DNA from 2 places in the Leuconostoc sp. UCMA20149 genome. Region 1 is predicted to be linked to the other one. Evidence: predicted binding sites of a transcription regulator. Region 1 holds the regulator's gene; the other holds the start of a gene.

What was found. The regulator LexA, encoded in region 1, represses DNA repair genes until DNA is damaged. The targets are predictions, from matches to a motif close to CNAACANNTGTTNG.
Region 2: uvrB (excinuclease ABC subunit UvrB) is a predicted target of LexA. The motif match lies at 7,092-7,105, and genes of this name have one in related genera.

What each region holds. Positions count from the first base shown of each region.
Region 1 covers NZ_VJYC01000003.1:152,853-168,577, forward strand. Annotated here, with positions in the region: gene FF105_RS03965 (aspartate carbamoyltransferase catalytic subunit) at 45-944, shown strand; gene FF105_RS03970 (dihydroorotase) at 944-2,221, shown strand; gene FF105_RS03975 (carbamoyl phosphate synthase small subunit) at 2,218-3,306, shown strand; gene carB (carbamoyl-phosphate synthase large subunit) at 3,299-6,478, shown strand; gene FF105_RS03985 (dihydroorotate dehydrogenase) at 6,528-7,445, shown strand; gene pyrF (orotidine-5'-phosphate decarboxylase) at 7,464-8,159, shown strand; gene pyrE (orotate phosphoribosyltransferase) at 8,160-8,795, shown strand; gene lexA (transcriptional repressor LexA) at 8,824-9,462, opposite strand; gene FF105_RS04005 (YneF family protein) at 9,721-9,954, shown strand; gene FF105_RS04010 (lysophospholipid acyltransferase family protein) at 9,964-10,602, opposite strand; gene FF105_RS04015 (tRNA1(Val) (adenine(37)-N6)-methyltransferase) at 10,664-11,425, shown strand; gene FF105_RS04020 (GIY-YIG nuclease family protein) at 11,425-11,700, shown strand; gene rpsB (30S ribosomal protein S2) at 11,846-12,622, shown strand; gene tsf (translation elongation factor Ts) at 12,730-13,605, shown strand; gene pyrH (UMP kinase) at 13,760-14,485, shown strand; gene frr (ribosome recycling factor) at 14,485-15,030, shown strand; gene FF105_RS04045 (DUF805 domain-containing protein) at 15,098-15,725, shown strand, end outside.
Region 2 covers NZ_VJYC01000001.1:271,474-287,198, forward strand. Annotated here, with positions in the region: gene FF105_RS01565 (ABC transporter ATP-binding protein) at 1-1,176, shown strand, start outside; gene FF105_RS01570 (glycosyltransferase family 4 protein) at 1,350-2,576, shown strand; gene FF105_RS01575 (glycosyltransferase family 4 protein) at 2,577-3,584, shown strand; gene FF105_RS01580 (lysylphosphatidylglycerol synthase transmembrane domain-containing protein) at 3,594-4,619, shown strand; gene FF105_RS01585 (YkuJ family protein) at 4,624-4,887, shown strand; gene FF105_RS01590 (LTA synthase family protein) at 4,937-7,069, shown strand; gene uvrB (excinuclease ABC subunit UvrB) at 7,173-9,185, shown strand; gene uvrA (excinuclease ABC subunit UvrA) at 9,221-12,082, shown strand; gene FF105_RS01605 (putative metal homeostasis protein) at 12,205-12,327, shown strand; gene FF105_RS01610 (gluconeogenesis factor YvcK family protein) at 12,404-13,372, shown strand; gene whiA (DNA-binding protein WhiA) at 13,373-14,317, shown strand; gene FF105_RS01620 (ATP-dependent Clp protease proteolytic subunit) at 14,404-15,006, shown strand; gene FF105_RS01625 (D-2-hydroxyacid dehydrogenase) at 15,324-15,725, shown strand, end outside.

The sequences.
Region 1 (15,725 bases):
GCAGGTGACTAACTTGCTTGGTTTTTTGTATAAAGAGGGGAAATATGCGTAACTTTTTGAATATAAATACACTAAGCGAACAAAATGTGTTTCAATTAGTTAAACGAGCGATTACATTGAAGTCTGGGGATACACCCAAGCGGTTGCCAATAACGGCTGTGAATTTATTTTTTGAAAATTCAACACGAACGTATAGTAGTTTTCAAATGGCTGAGAATCGGCTTAATTGGCAAAAAATCATCATTAATCCTCAGACAAGTTCAATGACTAAAGGTGAAAGTCTCATTGATACATTGAAAACGCTAAAAGCTATTGGTGTTGATGTAGCAGTCATTAGACATTCTCAGAATGCTTGGTATAAAAATCTATTGACCGCCACTGGACATGATTTGCCACAGCTCGTTAATGCTGGTGACGGTAGCGGGCAGCATCCTTCCCAAAGTTTGTTGGATTTAGTCACAATTTATGAAGAATTTGGTCGATTTAAAGGATTGAATATTCGAATTGTTGGTGACTTGGCCCACTCAAGAGTTGCACGCTCAAATGCTGAAATTTTGAATAATTTGGGCGCAACGCTGACCTTTAGTGGACCAGATAGTTGGCGACCTGACGATTTTACAACATTTGGGTCTTATACAGACATTGATAATGATTGGTCAAATCAAGATGTCGTCATGTTCTTGCGTGTACAGCATGAAAGAATTACGCAAACAGAAAATCAATCATTTTCTAGTAGACAATATCACGAGCAGTTTGGGTTGACACAAGATAGATATGAACGACTAAAAAACACGGCGATTATCATGCATCCAGCACCAGTTAATCGTGATGTAGAAATTGCTGATGAACTGGTTGAAGCACCACAATCTAGAATATTTGAACAAATGACAAATGGTGTGTTCGCCAGAATGGCTATTTTAGAATATGTAACGGAGAACGATTAATGACAGTTATCAAAAATGCTAAGGTTTTGCTAAATGATGAATTGGTACAACGTGATGTCCAGTATAAAGATGGTAAAATTGTTGCTATTTCAAAAGTGATCGATGATACCAACGATCGGTATTTTGACGCGAAACAAGCGTTTTTAACCGCAGGATTAATCGATGTTCATGTCCATTTTCGGGAACCAGGGTTTGAGTATAAGGAAACCATTGCCACTGGTTCTAAGGCTGCTGCGCGTGGTGGCTTTACGACAGTCATTGCGATGCCTAATCTTAATCCAGTGCCAGATAATCCGAAACTATTGGCGGATCAAATTCAACGAAATACCGACAACGGTTTGATTCATATTGCGCAGTATGGCGCTATTTCTGCTAATTTGACGGCAACTAAAATTTCTGATATTAAAGGGATGGCTGAGGCGGGTGCAGCCGCGTTTACTAATGATGGTAAAGGTGTTCAGACGGCTGATACCATGTTACAAGCGATGCAAGCAGCAGCATCGGTCAATAAACCGTTAGCAGCTCATCTTGAAGATGATAGTTTATTACACGGTGGCGTTATGAATGCTGGTGCAACGGCACAAAAATTAGAACTGCCAGGCATTACAGGATTGGCTGAAAGTACACAATTAGCGCGTGATTTGGTTCTGGCAAAAGCAACGGGTGTACATTATCATGTTGCCCATATCTCGACGAAAGAATCAGTGGCCTTGGTTCGTATGGCAAAATCAGCAGGAGTTAACGTGACAGCTGAAGTATCGCCACATCATCTGTTGTTAGCAGATGATGATATTAAAAGTGACAATGCTTTGTTTAAAATGAATCCGCCACTGCGTGCCCAAGCAGATAGAGAGGCGTTAATCTCTGGATTACTGGATGGCACCATTGATATGGTCGCCACTGATCATGCACCGCATGGGAGCGAGGAAAAATCAAAATCATTCCGTGAATCCCCATTTGGGATTACCGGAATCGAAACAAGTTTTCAATTGCTTTATACGCATCTTGTTAAAAGTGGTGTGATGACTTTAGCCACACTAATGAAACGCATGGTAGCTTCACCAGCAGAAACTTTTCAACTGAAAGCGCCAACTAATATTGCAGTTGGCGAAGTAGCGGATTTGGCTTTATTTGATTTAGAGCATGAAAGTGACATTACCGTTGATGATTTTCAATCATTGGGTAAAAATTCACCTTTCGTTGGTTGGCGAGTATTTGGTAAAACGTTGGCAACTTGGGTTGATGGTGAAATAGTTTACGAGGATCAAACAAAATGAAAAAAAGATATTTAGTTTTAGAGAACGGATCAATTTATGAAGGTGAAGCGTTTGGCGCAGATACTGACGTGATGGCTGAGTTAGTTTTTAACACAGGTATGTCTGGTTATCAGGAATCAATTACTGACTTATCATATCGTGGTGAAATAATTGTTTTCACTTATCCTTTGATTGGCAACTATGGTGTTAATCGTGATGATTTTGAAAGTTTACGTCCAGCCGCCTCAGCAATTGTTGTGCATGAAATTGCTCGGCGACCAAGTAATTGGCGTCAAATGATGAGCTTACCTGAATGGGCAGAAAAAAGTGGTATGCCAGGTATTAGTGGTGTTGATACCCGAGCTTTAACTAAAGAATTACGCGATTTTGGTGTCATGAAGGCTGCTTTAGTAGATGAAGTCACTGAAGAAACATTAAGTACTTTGAAAAATTTTCAATCATCAAATACCATGGTGGCTGATGCCACAACTAAAACACAATATCAAAATCCAACTGATGGCGTATCAATTGCATTGATTGATTTTGGTTTAAAAAATTCAATTTTACGTTCTTTAGCGAAGCGTGGTGCGAATGTGATGGTTTTTCCAGCTGATGTGGCCGCTGAAACAGTTTTAGCAGCTAATCCGGATGGCATTTTGTTGTCAAATGGGCCTGGAGACCCGCGGGATGCTGCCTATGCTATTCCAACGATTCAAGCGCTAGAAGAGAAGGTACCGTTGATGGGAATTTGCTTAGGTCATCAGCTATTTGCCCTTGCCAACGGTGCAGAAACGTATAAATTAAAATTTGGTCATCGGGGATTTAACCATGCTGTTCGTCATTTATCAAAAGAACGTCTGGACTTCACTTCGCAAAATCATGGCTACGCTGTTGACCGTGATAGCCTCGCTAATACAGATTTAGTGGTGACGCATGAAGAAATCAACGACCACACGATTGAAGGTTTGCGTTTGAAAAAGCATCACGCTTTCTCGGTTCAGTTCCATCCTGATGCTGCACCTGGTCCACATGACGCAGAATACTTGTTTGACGATTTTCTAACAATGATTGCAGATGCAAAAAAGGAGACAACTCAAAATGCCTAAACGTAACGACATCAAAAAAGTGTTGGTCATTGGTTCAGGTCCCATTGTGATTGGGCAAGCAGCTGAATTTGACTATTCGGGTACACAAGCTGCTTTGAGTTTGAAAGAGGAAGGTTATGATGTTATTCTGGTTAATTCTAATCCAGCAACAATCATGACTGACTCAGAAATTGCTGATAAAGTGTATATCGAACCATTGTCACTCGATTTTATCGAACGTATTTTGCGCAAAGAACGACCAGACGCAATTTTACCAACATTAGGCGGTCAAACAGGCTTAAATATGGCTAAGGACTTGTCTGAAGCGGGCATTTTAGATGATTTAAATATTGAACTATTAGGCACTAAACTTTCGGCTATTGAAGAAGCTGAAGATCGTGAAGAATTTAAAGATTTAATGGAACGACTTCATGAACCAATTCCAGAATCAACAATTGCTACGACGGTTGACGAAGCTATCGCATTTGCTGATGAACATGGTTATCCTGTTATTGTGCGTCCTGCTTATACTTTAGGCGGAACTGGTGGCGGAATTGCAGAAAACCATTCAGAGTTACTAGCGATTGCGGCCAATGGCTTGGAGTTGTCTCCAGTGACACAAGTTTTGATTGAGCGCTCAATTGCTGGTTACAAGGAAATTGAATTTGAAGTGATGCGCGATGCACATGACAATGCGTTGGTAGTGGCTTCAATGGAAAATTTTGATCCGGTCGGTATTCATACGGGCGATTCAATTGTGACAGCGCCAGTTCAAACGTTATCAGACCGTGAAGTTCAAATGATGCGTGACGCAGCTTTGAAAATTATTCGTGCTCTAAAAATTGAGGGCGGCGTTAATATTCAGATGGCGTTAGATCCGAAGTCTTACAAATATTACATCATTGAGGTTAACCCACGTGTTTCAAGATCATCTGCTTTGGCTTCAAAAGCAACCGGTTATCCTATTGCTAAGATGGCTGCCAAAATTGCAGTTGGTTTAACACTAGATGAAATTATCAATCCTGTTACTGGTACAACCAAAGCAGAATTTGAACCAGCATTAGATTATGTCGTTGTGAAAATTCCGCGTTGGCCGTTTGATAAATTTAGTTCAGCTGATCGTCGACTTGGCACTCAAATGAAGGCGACAGGAGAAGTTATGGCTATTGGTCGTAACATGGAAGAAGCTTTGTTAAAGGCTGTTCGTTCTTTGGAAATTGGTGCTGTTGGACTTGATGATGTGACATTTGATAATTTGTCAGATGAAGCGTTGATGCAAGCACTCATGCCAGCGCGAGATGATCGTTTATTTATGATTGCCGAACTATTACGTCGCGGTATTTCGCTTGAAGCCATTCATGATAAAACGCTGATTGATGAGTTTTTCTTAGATAAAGTATTGCATATTATTGAAATTGAGCAAGAATTAGCAGAGCACGTCAATGATGTTGATTACTTGCAGTATGCTAAAAAGAATGGCTTTGCTGATGCTACAATTGCAAAAATTTGGCACCAGTCAATGTCAGAAGTACGTCAACTTCGCCACTCAAAACACTTGTTACCTGTGTATAAAATGGTTGACACTGTAGCGGCTGAATTCGAATCAAAAACACCGTATTACTATGCTACCTATGAAAAAGAAAATGAATCGGTTGTTTCTGATAAAAAAAGCGTGATTGTTTTAGGATCAGGTCCAATTCGAATTGGTCAAGGTGTGGAATTTGATTACGCAACTGTGCATGCAGTGAAAGCAATTCAGCGCGCAGGATATGAAGCAATAATCATGAATTCTAATCCTGAAACGGTTTCAACGGATTTTTCTGTGTCTGATAAATTGTATTTTGAACCTTTAACATTAGAAGATGTTTTGAATGTGATAGATTTAGAACAGCCTATTGGTGTCGTTGTGCAATTTGGTGGTCAAACAGCTATTAATTTGGCGCAACCGCTCACTGATAATGGTGTTCAGATTTTGGGAACAACGGTTGAAGATTTAAATCGTGCTGAAGATCGTGAAGCATTTGATCAAGTGATTAAACAACTCGCATTACCACAACCAGTGGGTAAAACAGCTACAACTGTTGCTGATGCTTTGAGTGCAGCTCAAGAAATTGGTTATCCAGTTCTCATCCGACCATCTTATGTTTTGGGTGGTCGAGCTATGGAAATTGTGTCATCTGACGAAGAACTAAAAGACTATATGCAGCGCGCAGTCAAAGTTTCTAATGATCATCCAGTATTGATTGACTCATACCTCGTTGGTCAGGAAGCCGAAGTGGATGTCCTATCAGATGGTGAAACTGCTGTAATTCCTGGTATTATGGAGCATATTGAACGTGCCGGTGTACATTCTGGTGATTCAATGTCAGTATATCCGCCACAATATTTGTCACAAAAAGTGCAACATGAAATGGTTAACGCGGCCATTAACTTAGCTAAATCATTGAACACAGTTGGCTTAATGAATGTGCAATTTGTCATTCATGAAAATACAGCCTATGTAATTGAAGTGAACCCCCGTGCCTCGCGTACAGTGCCATTTATTTCAAAAGTGACCCATCTGCCATTGGCACAATTAGCTACTCGTGTGATGCTAGGTGAAAAATTGGCTGATATGGGATTTGAAACAGGTCTTGTTCCAGCCGATGACATGGTTCATGTCAAAGCGCCAATCTTTTCATTTACTAAATTGCCAGATGTCGATTCACTACTTGGACCTGAAATGAAGTCAACTGGGGAAGTCATGGGGTCGGATACAACTTTGCCAAAAGCATTGTATAAAGCCTTTGTTGCTTCAAATATTAAGGTACCGCAATATGGTAACGTGCTTTTCACAGTCGCAGATGCTGACAAGGAAGAGGCGCTGACCTTAGCGCAACGATTTAATGATCTCGGATTTGCAATCTTTGCTACCGCCGGTACAGGTAGTTACCTTGCAGCTAATGCGTTACCAGTCGAAATCTTAGATAAAATTTCAGAATCTGATAACAATTCAGTTGTTGCATTGCGTGAACAAAAATTGCAAATTGTCATCAATACTACCCAGGCTGATGAACGTGCAGAGAGCGATGGCCGGTTGATTCGAAATGCAGCCATCGAAAATGCCGTGCCATTGTTTACGGCACTGGACACAGTTAAAGCGTTTTTGGAAGTTCTAGAGTCACGTAGCTTTACAGTTAAAGAGATGCAATAATAATAAAGGACTAATAAAAGCAGCCTGAGAGCTGCTATTAGGAGACAAAATGAATAATCAGTTAGCAGTCAACTTGCCTGGCTTAAGTCTTAAAAATCCCATTATGCCATCATCTGGTTCAGTGTATTATGGACTTGATGATGTCTACGAAGTCGAGCGTTTGGGCGCTTTAGTTACTAAAACAACCACTTTGGATGAACGAACAGGCAATCCTCAACCTTGGATTGTAAACACGTCAGCTGGTATTTTGAATTCAGTCGGCTTGGCAAATCCTGGTGTTAATAAAGTCATTAAAGAATTTTTACCAAAAATAGCGAAAAAATACAGCAATTTACCGGTGATGACTTCAATTGCCGGCGAAACAGTGCAAGATTATGTTAGATTAACAGAATATTTTGATGCCATTGATACTGTTTCAGCGATTGAAGTTAACTTATCTTGTCCAAACGTCGATCGTGGTGGTATGGAATTTGGTGTTAGTGCCGAGTCTGCTTCTGAAGTAATTACTGCCATGCGCCAAGCTACTAAGAAACCCATTTATGCCAAAATGTCGCCTAATGTTACTGATATTAAACCAATCGTCAAAGCAGTTGAACTGGCTGGTGCGGATGGATTGGTCTTAATCAACACATTAGTCGGGATGAATCTAGATTTGGCTAAGCGTGCGCCGAGTTTGGTAAGAGGAATTGGCGGTCTATCAGGTACAGCTATCCATCCGATTGCTGTACGATTTGTTTATGAAGCAGCTCAGACTGTTGATATTCCAATTATTGGCGTAGGTGGCGTTACGCAGGTTGACGATGCTTTAGAACTTATGATGGCAGGCGCGTCAGCCGTGCAAGTCGGGTCTGCAATTGCGACAAATCCAACAGTTATGACAGACATCATTGCAGCATTACCAAAAGCGCTTGATAAATATGGATTTACGGACGTGACAGAAGTAACGCGAACGTTCAAAAAAAGTTGACTACTAAGGGGAAAAAACATGATAAATCGACCAGTTTTTATTGCACTGGACTTTCCAGATGGTAACACGGCACTAAATTTTTTAGAACCTTTTAAAAAAATAGACAAAAAGCCGGCAATCAAGGTTGGTATGGAATTATTTTATGCAGAAGGACTGGATTTTGTCAGAGATTTACGCCAAAAAGGATTTGATATCTTTTTAGATTTAAAACTTTATGACATTCCCAACACTGTGGGCCATGCAGTTGCCAATATTGCAAAATTAGATGTTCAGTATTTAACGTTACATGCGGCCGGCGGGACTAAGATGATGACTGCTGCAGTTGCTAATAAAGGTCAAAACTTAAAAATACTAGCAGTGACGCAATTAACATCTTTTTCTGAAGCTGATGTTCAAGAAATTTCCCAATCGACAGTAACGTTGGTAGAAAATGTGTTGCACTTAGCAAAAATGGCTGACAACGCAGGTGTGGATGGCACGATTAGTTCGCCTTTAGAAGCTGGTATGATACAAGCTAACACGCAATCAGATTTCTTAACCATTACGCCTGGTATCCGTTTAGCTGGGGATAACGCAAACGATCAAAAACGTGTCACAACACCAGCCAAAGCAAAACAATTAGGTGCAACGGGACTGGTTGTTGGCCGTTCGATTACTAAAGCTAGTGATCCAGTTGCCGCATACCAACAAGTATTGAATGAATGGAGTCGTTAAATGACAGATTATGCAAATGAAGTTGCTAATGATTTACTAGAAATTGGTGCGGTTAAATTTTCACCGGAGGCACCATTCACATGGGCGTCAGGTATTAAAAGTCCGATTTATACTGATAATCGCATGACGATTGGTTTTCCAAAGGTTCGAAAAAACATTTATAGTGGTTTAACAGAATTAATCAAAACTGAATACCCTGATGTTGAAATTATTGGCGGTGTTGCTACAGCAGGGATTCCGCACGCAGCCTGGGTGGCGGAACAATTAGAAAAACCAATGATTTATGTCCGGTCAAAACCAAAAGATCATGGAGCGGGTCGCCAGACAGAGGGTGCAAACGTAGCGAATCACAAAGTAGTGCTAATTGATGATTTGATTTCAACGGGTGGTTCAGTCCTGGCTGCAGCAAAAGCAGTTGAAAAAGAGGGTGGTAATGTTTTGGGCATTGTGTCAATTTTTTCATACGAACTGTTAGCTGGCGTAAAAAATTTTGAGAGTGCTAATTTAACTTTTAAATCATTGACAACCTATTCACAGCTGATGACATTGGCTATTAGTCGAGGAGACTTGGCTGAAGATCAGATTGAAACATTAAATGAATGGAAAAAGCAACCTGAAAAATGGCAAGTAAACTAAAAAAAATCGACAATATTGTCGATTTTTTTTAATAGATTGCGTCTCGATAAAGACCAATAACTTTACCGAGAATGGTAACTTGCTTTAAAATAATTGGCGCCATTGCATCATTTTCAGGTTGCAATCGATAATGATCTGCTTCACGGAAAAAGCGTTTTACAGTTGCCTCATCATTGTCATTCATTGCGACAACGACGTCACCATTATCAGCATTTTCTTGACGACGAACAATGACTTTGTCACCATCCAAAATACCAATATTGATCATTGATTCGCCATGAACATTAAGCATGAACAAATCACCATCAAATTGCATTAGATTGTCAGGAATGGGGAAAAATTCTGTTGCCTCTTCTTCAACGGCCAAAATTGGTGTTCCTGCTGTCACAACACCGAGAACAGGAATCTTACCAGGCGTAATTGAAACACCTAGCATTTCTAACCCAGCGTCTGTGATTTCAATGGCGCGTGCTCTTGGTTTTGAAGCATCTTTTAAGAGATATCCTTTTTTAACCAAACGCTCAATATGGCCATGAATGGTAGATGACGAAGATAATCCAACGGCCTCACCAATTTCCCTGACTGTGGGAGGAAAACCGTTAGTTGATTGGGCCTCATGTATAAATCTTAAGACTTGTATTTGTTTGCTTTCTTGAATAATTGCCATGATGGGGTTCCTACTTAATAATTAGTAACTCAATTATACCCAAAAAACACGAACAAATCAAACACGTGTTCGTGATTTTATAAAATGCCAAATAAGTATCCAAGAATATTTATAAATTCTTTAGAAACCACGTGATTTCTGTTCGTTTTCTGTGTATAAAGGACTGGAATTTTGAACTTATTAACTTCACTTTTTTGATGGCATGCACTAACCGGCTGTGATATAATTGTTATCAGACATTCGATGAGGAGAAATAAGATGAGTACAGGACTTGTAATCTTGATTGCGGTTTTGGCCTTGGCGATTGGTTTGGCTGGTGGTTTCTTCTTGGCACGTAGTTCAATGAAAAACTATTTGGCTAAGAATCCACCAATTTCTGAAGAAATGATGAAGTCAATGATGATGTCAATGGGTCAAAAGCCATCACAAAAAAAGTTGAATCAAATGATGGCTCAAATGAAACAACAAAGTGCAAATGCGCAAAAAAAATAAGCTTAGCGCTTATTTTTTTTGTATTCTTTTAGGATCAATGTAGTGCCAATCAGGATTAATTTCATCATCTAATTTATCGAATGCTGATTGCATGATGTCTGTATATTTGGCGATGTTTTCAGCATTCAATTTATCGGCGCGATCAATGTAGATTGGCTCTCCAAAATTAATTGTGGTATTATGGCGTTTAAAGAGGTGGCTAAACTTCACTGGGCCTTGGTATACCGCCGGTACAATTGGTTTTCCGGCCATACGCGCAATTAGCAATGATCCGGACTTCAAATCATCGCTGTGGCGCGAACCAGACGGGAACATGATCAATGATCTTTGACCACTTTTCAACTCACGAACTGGATATTTGATGACACTAGGACCAACGTTTTCACGATCAACAGGGAAAGCACCTGCTGATTTAATAAGCCATGCCAGTGGTTTAAATTTAAAAAGTTCAATCTTGGCCATAAAAATAAAATGTTTAGGATAGGCAGCCACAGCGTACCATACAGGGTCCCACCAAGTGCGATGTGGGCCAACTAAGACATAATTATCATCTTTAGGTAGTTTGTCACGGTTCATATATGTAATGCGACCGTTGATTGTCCAAATAATAGCCACGGCAACACCGCGCAGAAACTCGTAAAATTTCATATTTATTCACCTCATAAACGAAATCAAATTCAATTTTACCGAGAAAAGGGAAGAAACGCAAATGACAGAGCTAAGTTTAGCATCCGGTGAACGGATTGATGGCTTACCATCTCAAAATATTAAAATTATTCAAAATCCAGATATGTTTTCCTATTCACTTGACGCTATTTTATTAGCACATTTTGCAGATGTTAAAGGTAAAGGACGGGGACATGCTGTTGATTTGGGTGCCGGCACTGGGGCGGTGGGGTTATTTTATGCGCCAAAAGTGAGTGGCCGCGTCACATTAGTCGAAATCCAGCCTGAATTGGCAGCCATGGCACAGCGCAGTATTGATTTGAATGGAATGTCTGATCGTGTTAGTGTACTGCAAAAGGATATGAAAAATATTTTTGAGGACATCAAACCGGGATCGGTCGAGACCGTGTTGAGTAACCCACCTTATTTTCCTTTAAATGACACCACTAAAACTAATCATGATCATCACTATGAATTAGCGCGCCACGAATTAACAATCAACTTACCAAATTTAGCTCAAATTGCTAATAAACTGTTGAAAAATAACGGTAAATTCTATATGGTCCATCGACCAGACCGTTTGGCAGATATTTTTGCAGCTTTTGCTAACCGCAAACTTATGATTAAGCGGATTCAATTCGTCTATGGTAAGGCAGATCGTGAGGCAAATATTGTTTTGGTCGAAGCGATTAAATCAGGACGTCCGGGTGGCGTACGAATTTTACCAGCTTTAATTGCTTATGATGACAAAAATGATTACACACCCGAAATGAATAACATTTTGTATGGCAAGGCTTGGTCATAATGAAAGCATATTTTTTTTACGTTTTATATACTGCTGACGGCTATTTTTATGGTGGTTTTACAGATGATGTCTTGCGTCGTTTAGCGACACACGAATCAGGAAAGGGAGCTAAATTTACACGTGTTAAATCGCGTCATCCACTTCAATTGATTTATCAGGAATCATTTGAAACTAAAAGTGATGCATTAAAGGCAGAGGCAGCTTTTAAAAAGCTGACGCGATCCCAAAAAGAAATGTTTCTACTAGCACACAAAGTAGATAAGGTGTGGCAATAAAGTCCTTGCTAAACATATAAAAATACCGTATAATTTATCTTGTTGTGGAAAACAACAAATACACACGACAAACGAGAACACGTAGGTGCAGTGATGTCAGCGTGAACCACGAATTTGTCGGCGGAAAAACCTAGGAGGCCATATCATGGCAGTTATTTCAATGAAAGAACTCCTCGAAGCAGGAGTACACTTCGGTCACCAAACACGTCGTTGGGACCCAAAGATGGACGAATACATCTTTACAGAACGTAATGGTATTCACATCATCGATTTGCAAAAGACAGTTAAGTTGGTTGATGAAGCCTATAACTTCATCCGTAACGCTTCAACTGACGGCGCAAATGTTTTGTTTGTTGGTACAAAGAAGCAAGCTTCTGATGCTATTGCTGAAGAAGCAACACGTGCCGGTCAATATTACATCAACCACCGTTGGTTGGGTGGTACTTTGACTAACTGGAACACGATTAAGACACGTATCCAACGTTTGAAGGATTTGCAAGCAATGGCCGAAGATGGTACATTCGAGCAATTACCTAAAAAAGAAGTTGTTTTGTTAAACAAACAACGTGAAAAGTTGGAAAAGTTCTTGGGTGGTATTCAAGACATGCCTGGATTGCCAGATGTTTTGTTTGTAGTTGACCCTAAGAAGGAAGAAATTGCTGTTAAGGAAGCCAACATGTTGAACATTCCTGTCGTAGCAATGATTGACACAAACGCTAATCCTGATGTTGTTGATGTTAAAATCCCAGCCAATGATGATGCTATTCGTGCCGTTCGCTTGATTACTGCGAAGATGGCTGATGCTGTTATCGAAGGTCGTCAAGGTCAAGATTCAGCACCAGAAGACGCCTTTGTCGAAGGTGATGAAAATACAGAATCAATCGAAGAAATTGCTAACATTGTTGAAGAAGGCAATAACTAATTATTTGATTTAAAAATACCGTTCCTTGCGGACCTGTTTGGGGCGCGGAATGGTATTTTAGTATGTTATAATTAAAATACATTAAATTATTTTAGAGGAGCACTATAATGGCAATTACTGCTGCACAAGTAAAGGAACTACGTGATAAGACATCTGTTGGTATGATGGATGCTAAGAAAGCATTGGTCGAAGCTGATGGCGACCTAGATAAGGCAATTGATTTGTTGCGCGAAAAAGGGATGGCTAAAGCTGCTAAAAAGGGCGATCGTGTCGCTGCAGAGGGTATGACAGCTGTTGCCGTTAAGGGTAATCGTGCTGCAATTATTGAATTGAACTCAGAAACAGATTTCGTTGCTGGTAACGCAGAATTTAACGAATTGTTGCGTGCTGTTGCTAATGCAATTGTTGAATTTGCACCAGCTGATGTCGAAGCTGCTTTGGCACTTGAAGTTGAAGCTGGTCAAACTTTGAACGACAAAATTGTTGGTACGACACAAATTACTGGTGAAAAAATTACTTTGCGTCGTTTTACAGTTGTGGAAAAGTCTGACTCTGAAAACTTTGGCTCATATTCACACTTGGCTGGTTCAATTTCTGCATTAGTTGTCGTTGACGGTGCTTCGGAAGCAGCTGCTAAAGACATTGCGATGCATGTTGCTGCTATTGCACCACAGTATGTTTCAGATGATCAAGTACCTGCAGAGGTTGTGGCTAAGGAAAAAGAAGTGCAATTGGCTTCTGAAGATTTGGCAGGCAAGCCAGACAACATCAAAGAAAAGATGGTTGATGGTCGTATCAAAAAGTTCTTGGCAGAAATTTCATTGTTGGATCAACCATTTGTTAAAAATGGCGATCAAACAGTTGCACAATTTATTGATTCACAAAATGGTTCAGTCAAGTCATTTGTCCGTTACCAAGTCGGTGATGGTCTTGAGAAAAAAGTGACAGATTTGGCTGAAGAAGTTGCTAAGCAACTAGGATAATTGTTTTTTCAGTATGGAATGATTGTAATCTAGTATTGATTAATCTGTACCATTATTTTTATGAAAAGCGCGTTGTTGTTGATAACGCACTTTTTTTTCGGAATTTTTGCCTGATTTTTGATATAATTGTATAAGCAAATAAAAGAGGTTAGACATGACTGATATTAAGTACAAACGTGTTTTGATTAAGTTGTCAGGTGAGGCTTTGGCTGGTGAAAAGGGACAGGGCATTGATCTTGCCGTTGTGTCAGCTATTGCCGAAGAGCTGAAAGAAGTTCATGATTTGGGAACTCAAATAGCAATTGTTGTTGGTGGTGGTAACTTGTGGCGCGGCGAACCAGCTTCTAAGGTTGGTATGGAACGCTCACGGGCTGATTACACGGGTATGCTGGGCACTACGATGAACGCCCTAGTATTGCAAGATGCCTTAGAACGTTCTGGTGTTCAAACACGCGTTCAGACAGCAATTACAATGCAACAAATCGCAGAACCATATATTCGTGGGCGTGCAATACGTCACTTAGAAAAGGGACGTATTGTTATTTTTGCCGCTGGTACTGGATCACCATACTTCTCCACCGACACCACCGCAGCATTGCGCGCTAACGAAATCAATGCTGATGCTATTTTGATGGGTAAAAATGGCGTTGACGGTATCTACGATTCCGACCCTAATAAAAACGCTGATGCCGTGAAATTTACAGAATTAACACACTTGGAAATTTTGCAAAAAGGATTGAAAGTAATGGATTCAACGGCAAGTTCTCTTTCAATGGATAATAACATGCCATTGGTCGTGTTTAATCTTAATACACCTGGAAATCTCAAGCGTGTTGTGCTTGGTGAACCAATTGGAACCACAGTAACAGGAGAAAAATAATGACTTTTGATTTAACAAACGCTAAAGAGCGGATGCAAGGGGCACAGGAAGCTTTACAACGTGAATTGGCGAATATCCGTACAGGTCGAGCTAATCCAAATATTTTAAATCGTATTGAAGTTGAGTATTATGGTGCCATGACACCCCTAAATCAAGTGGCGTCAATTTCGGTGCCAGAAGCGCGCATTTTGCTGATTACACCTTTCGATAAAAGTGCTTTGGAAGCAATTGTTCATGCAATTAACGTGTCAGATCTGGGGTTGAATCCTGCTTCCGATGGTAACATTGTGCGTTTGGCGATTCCGCAAATGACAGAAGAACGCCGTAAAGAATTAGCTAAAGAAGTTAAAGCTGAAGCAGAAAAGGCCAAGGTTTCAGTCCGCAATGTTCGCCGTGACATCATGGATGACATTAAAAAGGATAAAGAAATGCCTGAGGACGATGCTCGCAAGGCAGAAGATCAAACGCAAAAGCTGACTGACGAAAATATCAAAGCAATTGATGGCATTGCAGCTGAAAAAGAAAAAGAATTATTAACAATTTAATTCTTATGTTATACTAAAATAACTTTTAAACTTGGTATCTTACCAAGTTTTTTTGTTTGGAGGGAAAATGTTTAGGCGTTATTTTAAATTTTGGCGAGAGGCACTTGATTTTCATAGTGGTGCCTATCGATTAGATTTTTTTTGGATTCATGTCGTTAACGATTTAATATTAGCGATTATCGGTTTCGCAACACTAACAGTCAGCAACTCTTTTTGGTTTGTGCTGAAAGTTGATGCAGCCGTCTTTATTGTGCTGTTTGTCCCAAGCCTTTCGTTGTTCATTAGACGTTTACGCGATACAGGGTTTTCAATTAATCAGGTTATGTTTGTTCTGCTAAGTCCATCGTTACTTTGGATTGCCATTGATATTTCAGCTGAATTACGTAGCATAGTATTAGCTTTACTTGTCATCTTGATATATTTTGGATGGCTCTTATTTCTGGTTTCTAGGCGTTCAGCTTATTGGACACCATGGTTATCGAGAAAAGAAAAAATAGGTTATGGTATTGGGTTTGCTGTTATGGTTAGTTTGTCCTTTGGTTTGCAATTGGCTGCTGGCTCTGTAATTAGGCAGGATGTTAAAAAAGTATTAGTGCATGCTGTGTTTAAACAGCAGAAAATCGAAAAAGATACAGTGCAAACCACAGAATCTGACACTAGTAGTAGCTCGGAATTATCCTCATCTGCAGAGCGCA
Region 2 (15,725 bases), on a different contig from region 1:
CAACAAGATGCCACTGGTAAAATGAATGGTTACATCAACGAGCAAATTAACGGTGAAAAAATCATTATTACGCAAGGCCTGCAAAAGGAGTCGATTGCTGGATTTGCCCCACATAATGAAACTGTCAAACAAGCAACTTTTAGGGGTCAAGTATACTCAGGTATGTTGTTTCCTTTGATGCAAGGACTATCTTTGCTTAACTTGGCAATCGTGATATTCTTTGGCTCGTGGTTGGTTGTGCATGATGGTATGGATAAGTCGGTGGGCTTAGGCTTGATTGTAGTCTTCGTTAATTATTCACAGCAATATTATCAACCGATTACACAAATTACGTCGATTTACAACATGCTTCAATTGGCTGTTACTGGTGCCCGCCGTTTGAGTGATGTTGATGAACAAGTAGAAGAAATCTCACCAGTCAATGGTCAAAAACTGACTGGTGTATCATCAAACGTGACATTAAAAGATATTCATTTTGCCTATCAAGAAAATAAAGAAATCTTGCACGGTGTCTCAATTGATGTTCAAAAAGGTGAAATGGTCGCACTAGTTGGACCAACTGGTTCTGGTAAGACAACAGTGATGAATTTATTAAATCGCTTTTATGATGTGACAGGAGGTGCTGTTACATTTGATGGTGTTGATGTCCGTGACCTAGATCTCAAATCGTTGCGGGAGCATGTTGGCATTGTGTTACAAGATTCTGTGTTATTTAGTGGCACAATTGCTGATAATATTAAATTTGGGGATCCTGAAGCTAGTGATGAAGCGATGATTGATGCAGCTAAGCAAGCCAACATTCACGATTTTATTATGACCTTGCCTGATGCTTATCAAACCAAAGTAGACGACGAAAACTCGATATTTTCAACGGGTCAAAAACAGTTATTATCAATCGCAAGAACAATTTTGACAAATCCATCATTTTTAATTTTGGATGAAGCGACCTCAAACGTTGATACAGTTACAGAAGCAAGAATTCAAGCAGCAATGGATAATGTCATTGCTGGACGGACCAGTTTTGTGATTGCACATCGCTTGAAAACAATTTTGGGTGCAGATAAGATTGTGGTTTTGAAGGATGGTCAAGTTATTGAAGAAGGTTCCCACGAAGCACTAGTTGCTGAAGGTGGTTTTTACGCCGAATTGTATCATAATCAAATGGTATTTGAATAAATAATTTTAGCCACTAATTTCGAAAAATTAGTGGCTTTTCATTAGAAGAAAAAATGATAATAATCACTGCTAAAAAGCGGGTCGTTATTGGAAGGAAAACGCTTAAAATGTTATACTATTACTATTGCGTTTCGTATGCACGTTTAACGTGCGTTTAATTTTTGGAGGAGACAATGAACATTGGTTTGTTTACGGACACGTATTTCCCACAAGTCAGTGGGGTTGCGACCTCAATCAAAACTTTAAAAGAGGCATTAGAAGCTCAAGGACATCAGGTATACATATTTACTTCGACGGATCCAAAAGTGCCCAAAAATAAATTTGAACCACACATTTATCGTTTTTCAAGTGTGCCCTATCTTGGCTTTAAAGACCGACGCTTGGCTTTTCGTGGCCTAATTCAAGCGGTTGAAATAGCTAAGTCAGTCCAGCTTGATATTGTACACACACAAACTGAATTTTCACTCGGTTTATTAGGTAAATTTGTGGCGCGACAACTCAAAATTCCGGCTGTTCATACGTATCATACGATGTATGAAGATTACACGCATTATTTTGCTAAAGGTATGCTGATTGGACCAAATGGTGTGGGTCGCATTATGAAGGCTTATATGATTGGTATGGCTGGTGTCATTGCGCCTTCTAAATTAGTGCAAGATACACTCATTCGTTATGGTATTACAGCGCCAATGCGTATCATACCAACAGGAGTATCCTTACCAAAACACCGTGCCACGCAGATTAATTTACGTCAAAACTATCATTTTTATGACACACAGCCAATTATTCTGTCTTTGGGTCGATTGGCTTTTGAAAAAAATGTTGCTATGACGATTTCGATGTTTTCGGAGTTGCTGCAAGTGATGCCGGATGCGCGTTTGGTCATTGCCGGTGATGGACCGGCTAGAAAATCTTTGTTTGAGCAAGTTGCGGAGCTTGAATTAGATGACAAAGTTATTTTTACAGGAATGGTTAATCACGAAGATATTGGTGATTATTACCAAATGGCAGATGTATTCGTCAGTTCATCGGACACAGAAACGCAAGGTTTGACATTTATTGAAGCCATGGCAGCCAATCGTCCTTTTGTGGCGATTCATTCCCCATATCTGGATAATTTAGTTGATAATGAAGCGATTGGAACCTTAGTCAGTGATTATGATGAATTGTTAGCAGCGGTTCAAAAATATCTTGAACGCCCGAATTCGTCGGTAGATGAGCAAGTACGTCAAGCCAAAATGAAAGATGTTGATGCGACAAAATTTGCGGAACGTGTTTTAGCGTTTTATCAAGATATTTTGGCCGACTACCATGCTGATGATGTCGATGATGAGTATCCCAATGATGAAGAGGTGGGATATATGAAGCGTATCTTACGCAATCCATTTAGGAGAAATTAATTGAAAGTTTTACTTTACTTTGAAAATCAAAAGTTAATTGCAAAGTCTGGTATTGGTCGTGCCTTAAAGTTGCAACAAGAGGCGCTGTCACATACTGACGTGGTTGTCACAACTGACCCTAAGTCAACAGATTATGATATTTTGCACATTAACACTTATGGTGTTGAGAGCCATCACATGGTTAATAAAGCGCATAAGTCAGGGAAAAAAGTGGTTTATCATGGTCACTCTACCTATGAAGATTTTCGTAATTCATTTATTGGCTCTAATATGATTGCGCCTCTGTTTAAGCGTTATCTTGTCTCGTTGTATTCCAAAGCTGATGCGATCATCACGCCAACACCTTATTCTAAGCAACTTTTGCGCGGCTATCGTCTGAGTCAACCCATTATGCCAATATCAAATGGCATAGCTCTTGAAAAATATGCACACGATGACGAAAAAATCCGTCAATTCAGAGATTACTTTGATCTATCGGATGAACAGAAAGTCGTCATGAGTGTTGGACTATTTTTTGAGCGAAAGGGTATTTTGGATTTTGTTGAATTAGCAAAGCGACACCCTGAATATGTATTCATTTGGTTTGGTTATACTGATTTGAGATTAGTCCCGGGCAAAATTAGTCGCCTCATTAAAGGCGATCATCCACGAAATTTAATTTTTCCGGGTTATATTACTGGTGATGTGATTCGTGGTGCCTTTCAAGGTGCTGATTTATTTTTATATCCATCCTATGAAGAAACTGAAGGTATTGTTGTGCTCGAAGCATTAGCTTCAAAGCAAAATGTATTGGTGCGCGACATTCCGGTTTATCACAATTGGCTACAAGATGGCAAAAATAGTTACAAAGCCCGCAATTTTGATGAGTTTGAAAATAAAATGCAACAAATTTTAAATGGTGAATTAACAGATTTGCGAGATGAGGGGTATCAATTAGCAAAAGCTCGTAATTTACCGGAAATTGGTCAACAGTTAAAAGCTGTTTACACGAGTTTATTGGGGAAGTGAGTCTTAACAATGTTAAAACGCGATAGATTATCAATCATTATTGTGACCGTTTTAACCGCGGGTGTCATCTATTTTTTAACGCGGGAATTACGTGGCAAAGGAAAGCAACTTGAAGAAGCATTGAAACATCTTGATTGGCGTTGGTTAGTGGGTGGTCTCTTGATGATGATCGTTTCAATTGCCTTTGAAGCCGCGGCAACAAGAGTGTTATTGAACAAAACGGACCGAAAAAACACTTCCTTTTTTGCTTTATTACGAGTGCCTTTATTGAACTTATTGGGTACAGGCGTGACGCCTTTTGCAACTGGTGGACAACCAGCACAATTGTATGGTTTAGCAAGAGCTGGTGTTGAATCTGGTCGGGCAATGTCTGTCATTTTGATGAAATTTTTAGTCTATCAAGTTGTTGTCGTGCTATTCTTTATAGTGGGTTATGTTGCGGCAGATACATTTATCTATTCACAAGTTGCGCCAACCTTTGCGACATTCATTCCATTTGCGATTGCTATTCACGCGGTTGTTATTGTGGGCATTGCCTTGGTGATGTTTTGGCCATCTTTGACTTTACGTCTAGTTGATTTTGTAGCTCCACTATTTAAGCGCATTATGTCAAAGCAACGGTTTGAGAGTGTTATTGCAACGACAAAACAAAAAATTGATAACTTTCATGAAGAGTCACGACGAGTTATTAGTAGTTGGCAATCATTAGTTGGTTCATCAATACTGACAATGATGCAGTTGATTGTTTTTTATTTAATTCCTTATTTTGTTATCCGTGCCTTTGGTTATGCGTCGGTAAATCCTTGGTTGATAGTCACTATGAACATCATGATTGTTATGGTGATTTCGTTGTTTCCTATTCCAGGTGGCGTTGGTGGCGCGGAATTGAGTTTTCAGTTATTGTTTTCACCATTCGTTAAAAATTCAGCAACATTGATTCTAGTCATTTTAATTTGGCGATTAATTACGTATTATTTTGGCATATTTGCTGGTATCATTGCATATATAATACCAGCACGAAAAAATGTGAGGTAAGAACATGGACAATGACGGACGTCATACAAGTGATTTGAAGCAAATCTTAAGTCGACTGCGAGCGATGATTGATTCAACCGATAATGCTGTTCAAATTCGTCGTTTTGACGCATTTGGCATTGAAGCGTTACAGGTCACTTATGACCAGTTAACACAAATATGGACAGTTCGAGAACATCGAGAGGTGCGACAATTCCAATTTGATGATATTGACCTCGTAGCGATTGAAGTTTATGATGTGCTACATGATTTTAAACTAATTTATTAGGAGAGCACCAAGCAATTTTCTTAATTTAGCAAGGAGTGCGTTGACGACAATGAAACGTTTATTAAAATTAATTTCTAGTCCTAAAACATGGTGGCGACAAATAAAACGTACGATGGATACATCGGCGCCCATCGTTTGGTTTTTTATTCTGAATGTGATGTTGGTTTGGCTGAAAATGTTTGCCGAGTATCATATGAACTTTAACTTGGGTGCGGAAGGCGCAACGCAGCAATTTTTGTTGTTTTTAAATCCAATTCCAACGGCTATTATCTTTATTAGTATCGCTCTCTATTTTCGTGGCGCATTAAGTTACTGGTTGGCGATTATTTTCAATTTAATTCAATCTGCTTGGCTGTTTGCAAACATGTTGTATTATCGAGAATTTTCTGACTTTCTATCGATGGGAATTTTAGGGTCGGGCAGTTCAACCGGGAACAATCTTGGTAAATCTATCGCTGCAATTATTCATTGGACGGATTATTTAGTTTTTATAGATATCATTATTTTGATTGCGCTGGTCATCTTTAAGCAGTTAACAATTGATCGAAAGGGTGTTCAGAAAAAATTTGCCATTTTGACAACACTTTTCGGTGTGATCTTAATGTTTGTTGACTATGGTATTGCGTCAACGAATCGTTCAGGATTATTGACGCGTTCGTTTGATAATAATTACATTGTTAAATATCTTGGGTTGAATGAATACGCTGTGTTCAATGCCGTTCAAACTTATAATCAGACAGAAAGTCGAAAGCGTGCTAAGCCAACCGATTTGGCAAAAGTTAAAAAGTTCGTTGCAACGCAAAAATTACCAGACAATATTCAATATTATGGCACGCAAAAAGGCAAAAATGTCTTTATGATTCATTTGGAGTCATTCCAACAATTTTTGATTGATTATAAAGTTGACGATCAAGAAGTAACGCCTAATTTGAATAAGTTTTATCATGACCAAAATACGTTGAGTTTTGATAACTTTTATAATCAAGTGGGACAAGGTAAAACTTCTGATGCCGAAATGATGCAAGAGAATTCATTGTTTGGTTTGGCAACTGGTTCCGCAATGGTTAAATATGGTACTAATAATACGTTTGAGTCACTGCCAGCTATTTTGGGGCAACGTGGTTATACGACGGCTGCTTTCCATGGGGATGTTGCTAGTTTTTGGAACCGAGACAATACCTACAAGTCATTTGGCTATGATTATTTCTTTTCAAAATCTTATTACCCTAACGCCAACAAAGCAAATTATAATGTTGGTTACGGTATGAAGGATAAGATATTCTTAAGGGACAGTGCGCAATATATTGAACAATTACCACAACCATTTTATGCAAAGTTAATCACAGTTACTAATCATTATCCATACGATCTAGATAAGCAAAATATTGATTTTCCAGCTACCAAAACAGGAGATAACACGGTTGATGGTTATGTTCAAACCGCGCATTATTTGGATCAGTCCTTTGGTGAGTTAATGGCATACCTTAAGAAAGTTGGTCTCTACAATAATTCAGTGTTTGTGCTTTATGGTGATCACTATGGTATTTCCGAGAACCATCAGCCAGCAATTGCACAATTACTTGGCAAAGATAAGGTGACAAATTACGATTTAGCTAATTTCCAAAAGGTACCATTTATGATTCATGCAACAGGTTTGAAAGGTGGCATTGATCATACCTATGGTGGTGAAATTGATATGATGCCAACTTTGCTGGACTTATTGGGTGTGCCAGATGATGGCATGACTATGTTTGGACAAGATATGTTATCGAGTGATTATAAAGGCAAGGTTGTTTTCCGAGATGGTGATTGGATCACGCCAACTTATACCAAGTTTAATAATCAATATTTCAACACACAAACAGGCCAGCAGGTGACAGAGAGTTCGGATAAGCAACTCAAAAAGGTTGCTAAAACGATGTCCGATTATGCCACGAAAGTGCTTGGCTATTCAGATGACGTTATTACTGGTGATTTGTTGCGATTTGATACATCACGGTCAGACTTCCATGCGGTAAACAAAAAAGATTATGATTACAAGAAGTCTGCTGGTTTAGCAGCGTTGAAACAGGCGCAAAAGAGTAATCCATCAAGTATTTTGGCCCAAAATAAGGGAAAATCAACATTAAGCGATTATGTCACAGATGCCCCTGAGTTAAAAAATGAGAGTTCAGATAAGTAAGAATGGCGAACAAGGTTCAACTAGAACATTTGTTCGTTTTTTGATATAATGAAACAAGATTGTCTCAAAAAATAGTGACAAGGTGACGAAAAGAGAAAATAATATGATTGAACACCAAACAGATCATGAATTTGAAGTGGTCTCCAAATATAAACCAACCGGTGATCAGCCGCAAGCCATCGAGCAGCTAGTCAGTGGCTTAAATAATAATGTAAAGGAACAAATTCTACTTGGCGCTACGGGAACCGGTAAGACTTTTACTATTTCCAATGTTATTAAGGATGCGCAAAGACCAACATTAGTGCTCAGCCATAATAAAACATTGGCAGGACAACTTTATAGCGAATTAAAAGAATTTTTTCCAAATAATGCTGTTGAATATTTCGTATCCTACTATGATTATTATCAGCCGGAAGCTTATGTACCAAGTTCTGATACTTTTATTGAGAAAGATTCCGCTGTCAATGATGAGATTGATAAATTGCGTAACTCAGCAACAAGCGCACTGTTAGAACGACGTGATACCATTGTAGTGGCTTCTGTCAGTTCAATTTTTGGATTGGGTGATCCACATAAATATAAAGATCATGTGATTAGTTTACGGGTGGGCTATGAGTATGGTCGCGACCAGCTGATGCGTGACCTGATTGACGTTCAATTTACTCGTAATGATATTGATTTTCATCGTGGTACTTTCCGAGTCCGTGGTGATGTTGTCGAGATTTTCCCAGCCTCACAAGATGAGATGGCGTTACGCGTAGAATTTTTTGGGGATGAAGTTGATCGTATTCGAGAAATTAATTCCTTAACGGGTGAAACAGTGTCAGAACGTGAACATGTTGCTATTTTTCCTGCTAAGCACTTTATGACAGATGACGATCAAATGCGTGTCGCCCTTGAAGGCATTCGCCAAGAAATGAACGAACAAGTTACAAAATTTGAAAAAGAAGGCAAATTAATCGAGGCACAGCGGATTAAACAGCGCACGGAATATGATTTAGCAATGCTTGAAGAAATGGGATTTGTTGGTGGTATAGAAAACTATTCACGTTGGATGGATGGTCGACAAGCTGGAGAGCCACCATTTACACTCCTAGATTTTTTCCCAGATGATTTTCTCATCGTAGTGGATGAAAGCCATGTGACAATGCCACAGGTGAGAGGCATGTTTAATGGTGACAAGGCACGTAAGGAGACATTGGTTAACTATGGTTTTCGATTGCCAAGTGCTTTAGATAATCGACCATTGACACTACCGGAATTTGAGCAACATGTGAATCAAATCATTTACATGTCAGCCACACCGGGTGATTATGAAATGAACCGTGTAACACCAGAGCATATTGCACAGCAGATTATTCGCCCAACCGGTCTGCTCGATCCCGAGGTTGAAGTACGCCCAGTTATGGGTCAAATTGATGACTTAGTGGGTGAAATTAATTTGCGATCGAAATGTGATGAACGCGTCTTCATTACGACGCTTACTAAGCGAATGGCAGAAGATTTAACTGATTACTTGAAAGATTTGGGCATTAAAGTTGCCTACTTACATGCTGACATCAAGACATTAGAGAGAACGGAAATTATTCGTGATTTACGTTTAGGGAAGTATGATGTTTTGATTGGCATTAACTTGTTACGTGAAGGTATTGACGTGCCTGAAGTGTCCTTAGTGGCTATTTTAGATGCGGATAAGGAAGGCTTTTTGCGTAATCCACGCTCATTGATTCAAACCATTGGTCGTGCAGCACGTAACGAAAATGGTCATGTCATCATGTATGCCGATAAAACCACCGCGTCGATGGCAGAGGCAATGGCAGAAACTAGTCGACGTCGTGAGATACAGATGGCATATAATGAAGCGCATGGTATTACGCCAAAGACCATTAAAAAGGAAATTAGGGATCTGATTTCGATTACGCATGCTGCTGTTTCGGATGACAAAGCAGTTGATTTGACGCAAGTGGCATTTGATGATTTGCCAGCAGATGAGCAACAGGCTATTATTGATAATTTGACGGCACAAATGAAAGCAGCTGCTAAAGCGCTGGACTTTGAAGAAGCCGCTCAATTACGTGATAGTGTCATGACATTAAAAACACGTGCTGGTCATTAACCAACACCATTTAAATTAATTTAAAGAGAAAAAGAATGGCAAAAACACAAATAGAAATTCGTGGTGCACGTGCACACAATCTAAAAAACATTGATGTTGATATACCAAAAGATCGTTTGACTGTTGTCACGGGTTTGTCGGGATCTGGCAAATCATCGTTGGCATTTGATACTTTATATGCCGAAGGGCAGCGTCGTTATGTGGAAAGTCTAAGCTCTTATGCTCGCCAGTTTTTAGGTCAAATGGATAAACCAGACGTTGACTCGATTGATGGGCTATCACCTGCGATTTCAATCGATCAAAAAACAACCTCCAATAATCCAAGATCAACGGTTGGCACTGTTACAGAAATTAATGATTATTTTAGATTGTTATATGCGCGAGTTGGTCGCCCAGATGATCCGGATGATGGCACAAAAATTATGTATACAATTGATCAAATGGTCAATGACGTACTCGAGCGGTTGCCTGAGGGGAGCCGATTGCAGGTTTTTGCACCAATTATTCAGCAACAGCGCGGCTCCCATGCTTCAGCATTTGATGTGATGCGGAAACAAGGCTACATTCGCGCCCGTGTTGATGGTGATTTGATTGAGTTAGACTCAGACAATAAGACATTAGATAAAAATGAAGCACACGATATTGATGTTATGGTTGACCGCATTGTTTTACGTGATAATTCTCGATCACGTTTATATGATTCAATTGAGTCAGCAGTGCGTCTCGCGGCTGGGCGCGTGACAATTGAGGTCGTATCACGAGATGAAAAAGCAGAATCAATTGTTTTAAGGTATTCTGATCATTACCTTGGCGAATTGAAAGATTTTCGTGTTGGTCGGCTAGAGCCACGACTATTTAGTTTTAATGCACCGCTAGGTGCTTGTGAATTTTGCCAAGGATTAGGCGTTACCCGTGAGGTTGATATTGATTTGGTTATTCCGGATCGGCACAAATCGCTTAACGAAGGGGCCATCGTACCGTGGAATCCTATTTCATCTAACTATTATCCTGAAATGCTAAAGCAGTTTGCCGAACAATTCAAAATTGATATGGACAAACCGTTTGAGAAACTAACTGCTAAACAACAAACACTCATCTTAAATGGCTCTGGCAATAAAGATTTTCATTTCCATTATGAAAATGATTTTGGTGGTGTTCGTGATGTTGACATACCATTCGAAGGTGTGATTAACAACATTTCTCGTCGTTTTAACGAAACTAATTCTGACTTTACACGGGATCAGATGGCCAACTATATGACAGAGTTAACTTGTAAAGCATGTGGTGGCTATCGTTTGAACCCGGCAGCTTTATCAGTGAAAATTTCGGGCAAGCATATTGGTGAAGTTTCTGAAATGCCTGTTGACCAAGAACTTAATTTTTTTAATGGTATCAGCTTGGGTCAACAAGATACAGAAATTGCGGCACCAATTATTAAAGAAATTAAAGATCGTTTGGGATTTTTGGAAAGTGTTGGCTTAAAGTATTTAACGCTTTCTCGTTCTGCTCGGACACTATCCGGTGGCGAGTCACAGCGTATTCGCTTGGCTACGCAAATTGGTTCTAATTTATCTGGTGTGTTATATGTTTTAGATGAACCATCTATTGGGCTGCACCAAAGGGATAATGACATGCTTTTGGCATCATTACAACGCATGCGTGATTTAGGTAATACGTTAGTAGTTGTGGAACATGATGAGGACACAATGCGTGCTGCTGACTACCTAATTGATGTTGGCCCTGGTGCTGGTGAACTTGGTGGAAAAATTGTTGCCAGTGGCACACCGGCGATTGTAGAGGCCAATCCCAACTCCTTAACGGGGCAATATCTATCCGGTAAAAAGTATATTCCCGTGCCGATTAAGCGTCGATCAGGAAATGGTGAGTACATTACCATTAAAGGCGCTAAAGAAAACAACCTTAAAAATGTCACCGTGAAGTTTCCTTTGGGGAAGTTTATTGCTGTTACTGGGGTGTCTGGATCAGGAAAGTCAACGTTAGTTAACACGATTTTAAAACGAGCCCTCAAGCAAAAACTAAACAATAATTCTGAAAAACCTGGCCGTTTTCGTGCCATTGATGGTGTTGAAAATATTGAACAAGTTGTTGACATTGATCAATCACCAATCGGGCGGACGCCTCGTTCAAATCCTGCTACTTATACTGGCGTATTTGATGATATTCGTGATTTGTTTGCACAGACAAATGAAGCAAAAATGCGTGGCTACAATAAGGGGCGGTTTTCATTTAATACCAAAGGAGGGCGTTGCGAAAATTGTCGTGGTGATGGTGTTATCAAAATTGAAATGAACTTTTTGCCAGATGTCTATGTGGCTTGTGAGGTATGTGGTGGCACACGTTATAATTCTGAGACACTTGAAGTGAGCTACAAAGGCAAAAATATTTCACAAGTACTGAATATGACAGCAACTGAAGCACTTGATTTTTTTGCACCAATTCCTAAAATTGCCCGAAAATTGCAAACCATTAATGACGTTGGATTAGGGTATGTCAAATTGGGTCAATCAGCCACAACACTTTCTGGTGGCGAGGCCCAGAGAATGAAGTTGGCGTCGGAATTGCATCGTCGTACTAATGGTAAAACAATGTATATTTTGGATGAACCAACCACGGGACTTCATACAGATGATATTGCGCGTCTACTGCAAGTTCTTGAACGGTTGGTTGATGCTGGTAATACAGTGGTTGTGATTGAACATAATTTGGACGTGATTAAATCTGCAGATTGGTTGATTGATATGGGACCTGAAGGTGGTGCAGGCGGTGGTGAGGTATTAGTCACGGGCACACCCGAAAAAGTCATGAAAACAGAGCAGTCCTATACTGGACGTTATCTCAAAACAATTATTGAACGTGACTTAGATCGCGGTAAATAGTTGCATTTCCATTAAAACGTGGTATAGTTATTAAATGTAAGTAAGATTGCTAGAGTAATTAATTGAAAAATATTGATTACTCCGTCCCTATTTGCAAAAAAACAAATTGGAGATCTCATACAATGACAGAAAAATTAGACATTGCCTCAGCGGCTCGCAAGTTGAAAAGTCCTAATATTAAGACGCGTAAGCGTGCTCTAAAGGCAATTCATGACCTTGCCCGTCAAAAAACAGTTTCTAAGTAACAGGTAGTCGTCCTACAAAATTGTGGGGCGACTTTTTGTGTTAAAATGAAGTTAGTTTTTGGAAAGGTTAAAAAATATGAACCCTAAAATCGTGATTATTGGTGGCGGTTCCGGTTTGCCAGTTATCATTAAGCCTCTAGTCAGAGAAGCGGTTGATTTATCGGCCGTGGTGACTGTTGCTGATGATGGTGGCTCGAGCGGACTGCTAAGAGATTACATTAATATCGTGCCACCAGGTGATATTCGTAATATTTTGGTGGCAATGGCCGATGTCGATCCAGAAATATTAAAGCTCCTACAATATCGTTTTCATGCAGAAGACGAATTCTTCGCTGAACATGCTGTGGGTAATTTAATTATTGCTGCGATGACGGAAATGCAGGGTAACATTTTTGATGCTGTGCAACGGTTAGCAACGTTTTTGCACGTCTGTGGTCACGTCTATCCTGTTTCAAATGAGCCGTTAGTTTTACATGCAGAATTTAAAAATGGATCGACTTTGGCGGGTGAGTCTGAAATTACGCATGCGCATCAAACAATTGATCATGTGTGGGTCACTGGTGATGAACCAGGTGAGGAACCGAAAGCAGCACCGGAAGTTGTGACAGCAATTATGAACGCTGACATGGTAGTGTATGGGCCGGGTAGCTTGTTTACTTCGATTTTACCAAATGTTGTGGTGCCAGAAGTGAGACAGGCTCTCCAGCAAACATCAGCCAAACAAGTCTATATTGCTAATATCATGACGCAAAAAGGCGAAACAGATGCCTATACAGATGCACAACATTTGCTAGCCCTTAATGCACATATTGGTGCACCCGTTGTTAATTATGTTGTTTCAAATAGTAAAAAGGTACCAGACGATTTCGTTGATTTTCAGAAGTGGAATGAGATTTCGAAACAAGTTAAACTTGATGAATCAGCTGTAAAGGTTCAGGGCGCTCAGCAAATTGCGGGTGATTTTTTGCAATTACGTGATGCTGGGGCCTTCCATGATGGTCAAAAGATTGCTGATAAGTTGATGGAAATTTTAGGAAAAAAATAGATGTCTTACGCTGCTGAAGTAAAAAAGGAACTAACTGGTTTGATTGTGCATGGCGGTAATGCCAAGGCAGAGTTATCGGCACTCATGCGCATGAATGGCGTCAGCACACTCGGGCTAGATCAAAGCATTCGCGTTCAGACCGAAAATGCGGCAATTGCTAGACGCATTTACACGCTTTTAAAACAAAGTTATGATAATGTTGAGGTCGAAGTGACAGTCAGTGATCACAACCATTTGTCTCGACATAAGTCATACGGTGTATTGTTGAAAAGCCAGATCGATGATGTGCTAAATGACCTTGGGGTTGATCCTTTTGGTCTTCATCCAGAGATTCCATCGCGTCTTCTAAATCAAGTCGATAAAAAAAGATCTTTTTTACGTGGCGCTTTTTTGGCGACGGGTTCTGTCAATTCGCCGGAAAAAGCAAATTATCATTTAGAAATCTATACGACACATGAAGAACTAGGCGAGCAACTTTTGATAATGATGTCCGGGTTTGATTTGCCAGCCAAAATGACTGATCGCGGTAATGGTTTCATTGTCTATTTAAAACGTGCTGAGAAAATTGTTGATTTTTTACAAACTATCGGTGCAACGCAATCTATGCTGAGATTTGAAGACATTAGAATGATGCGTGATATGAGAAATTCGGTGAATCGGTTAGTCAATGCTGAAACAGCCAACATGCAAAAAACGGCGATTGCCGCTAATAAGCAGGTGTCACAAATTCAGACGATTGCAAAGCAAATCGGTGGTTTGGATTTTCTGCCCCAAAAGCTTCGAGAAGTGGCACAGGCGAGACTAGATAATCCGGATGAATCATTGGCAGAACTAGGTGAAATGTTAGAAATTAGTAAATCAGGTGTTAATCATCGTATGCGAAAATTAAAACAATTGGCAGAAATGATTGAAGCTGGTGAAGCGTATGATTTGACTAAATTGTAAATTTTTAGCACTCACGCTGTTAATGTGCTAAAATAATAATAAGTTAATTATTTGAATTAACCAAGCTAGGATACGAGGTAAAATTTATGTGGCCCGGAGTTATTGAACAAACTGCAAATGGACGTGAAAACTATGATTTACCATCACGTTTATTAAAAGATCGTATTATTTTGGTTCAAGGAGAAGTCGAAGATAGTATGGCAACCTCGATTGTTGCTCAGTTACTATTTTTGGAAGCTCAAGATCCAAACAAAGAAATTTCAATGTATATCAACTCACCAGGTGGTTCTGTTACAGCCGGACTATCGATTACTGACACAATGAACTTTATTAAGGCGCCGGTAACAACAATCGTGATGGGCCTTGCGGCATCAATGGGTACTATTATTGCTGCTTCAGGTGAAAAAGGTCATCGTTATATGTTGCCAAATGCCGAGTATTTAATTCATCAGCCAATGGGTGGTGCTGCCGGTGGCACACAACAGACAGACATGGCAATTATTGCTGAACAATTGACCAAAACACGTGCAAAGTTGAACAAAATTTTGGCTGATGCTTCTGGTAAAGATTTGGATCAAATCGCGCACGATACTGAACGTGATAACTGGATGAGTGCCGAAGAGACATTGGAATACGGCTTTATTGACGGTATTTTAACAAAGTCTGGTGATAAGCCTATCTCAAAATAAAAACAACCGAGAGGTTGTTTTTTAATGCAGAAAAAAAGCAGCTTCATCACGGCTGCTTTCATTAATTTAGATGTTGCGGGCATCTAAAAAATTCGAAGGAGAGTCATCTAGCGATGACGTTATTTAGGAGAGTTTCCAGCGCGTGTTGCTCTGGAATATCTATAATATTACAGCTTAATTGTGAATAAAGTGTGTTTTTAGTTTAAGCATTTTGAGAACAAATTATGAGAAAAATGTTGATTACTGATAATTAAATGTCGTGCTTTCATTAGTGAAATAGGGTACAATGTAAGTGTAATAAAATTTTGGAGGAACTCATGAAGATTTTTGCTTACGGTATTCGTGATGATGAAAAGCCATCACTTGAAGAATGGAAAGCTGCCAACCCAGAGGTTGAAGTTGACTATACACAAGATTTGTTGACACCTGAAACAGCTAAATTAGCTGAAGGGGCTGATTCAGCCGTTGTTTATCAACAATTGGATTACACTCGTGAAACATTGACTGCTTTAGCCAATGTTGGGGTTACTAACTTGTCTTTGCGTAACGTTGGTACAGATAATATTGATTTTGATGCTGCGCGTGAATTCAATTTTAACATTTCAAATGTCCCAGTTTATTCACCAAATGCAATTGCTGAACATTCAATGATCCAATTGTCACGTTTGTTACGTCGTACAAAGGCTTTGGATGCAAAAATTGCCAAACATGACTTGCGT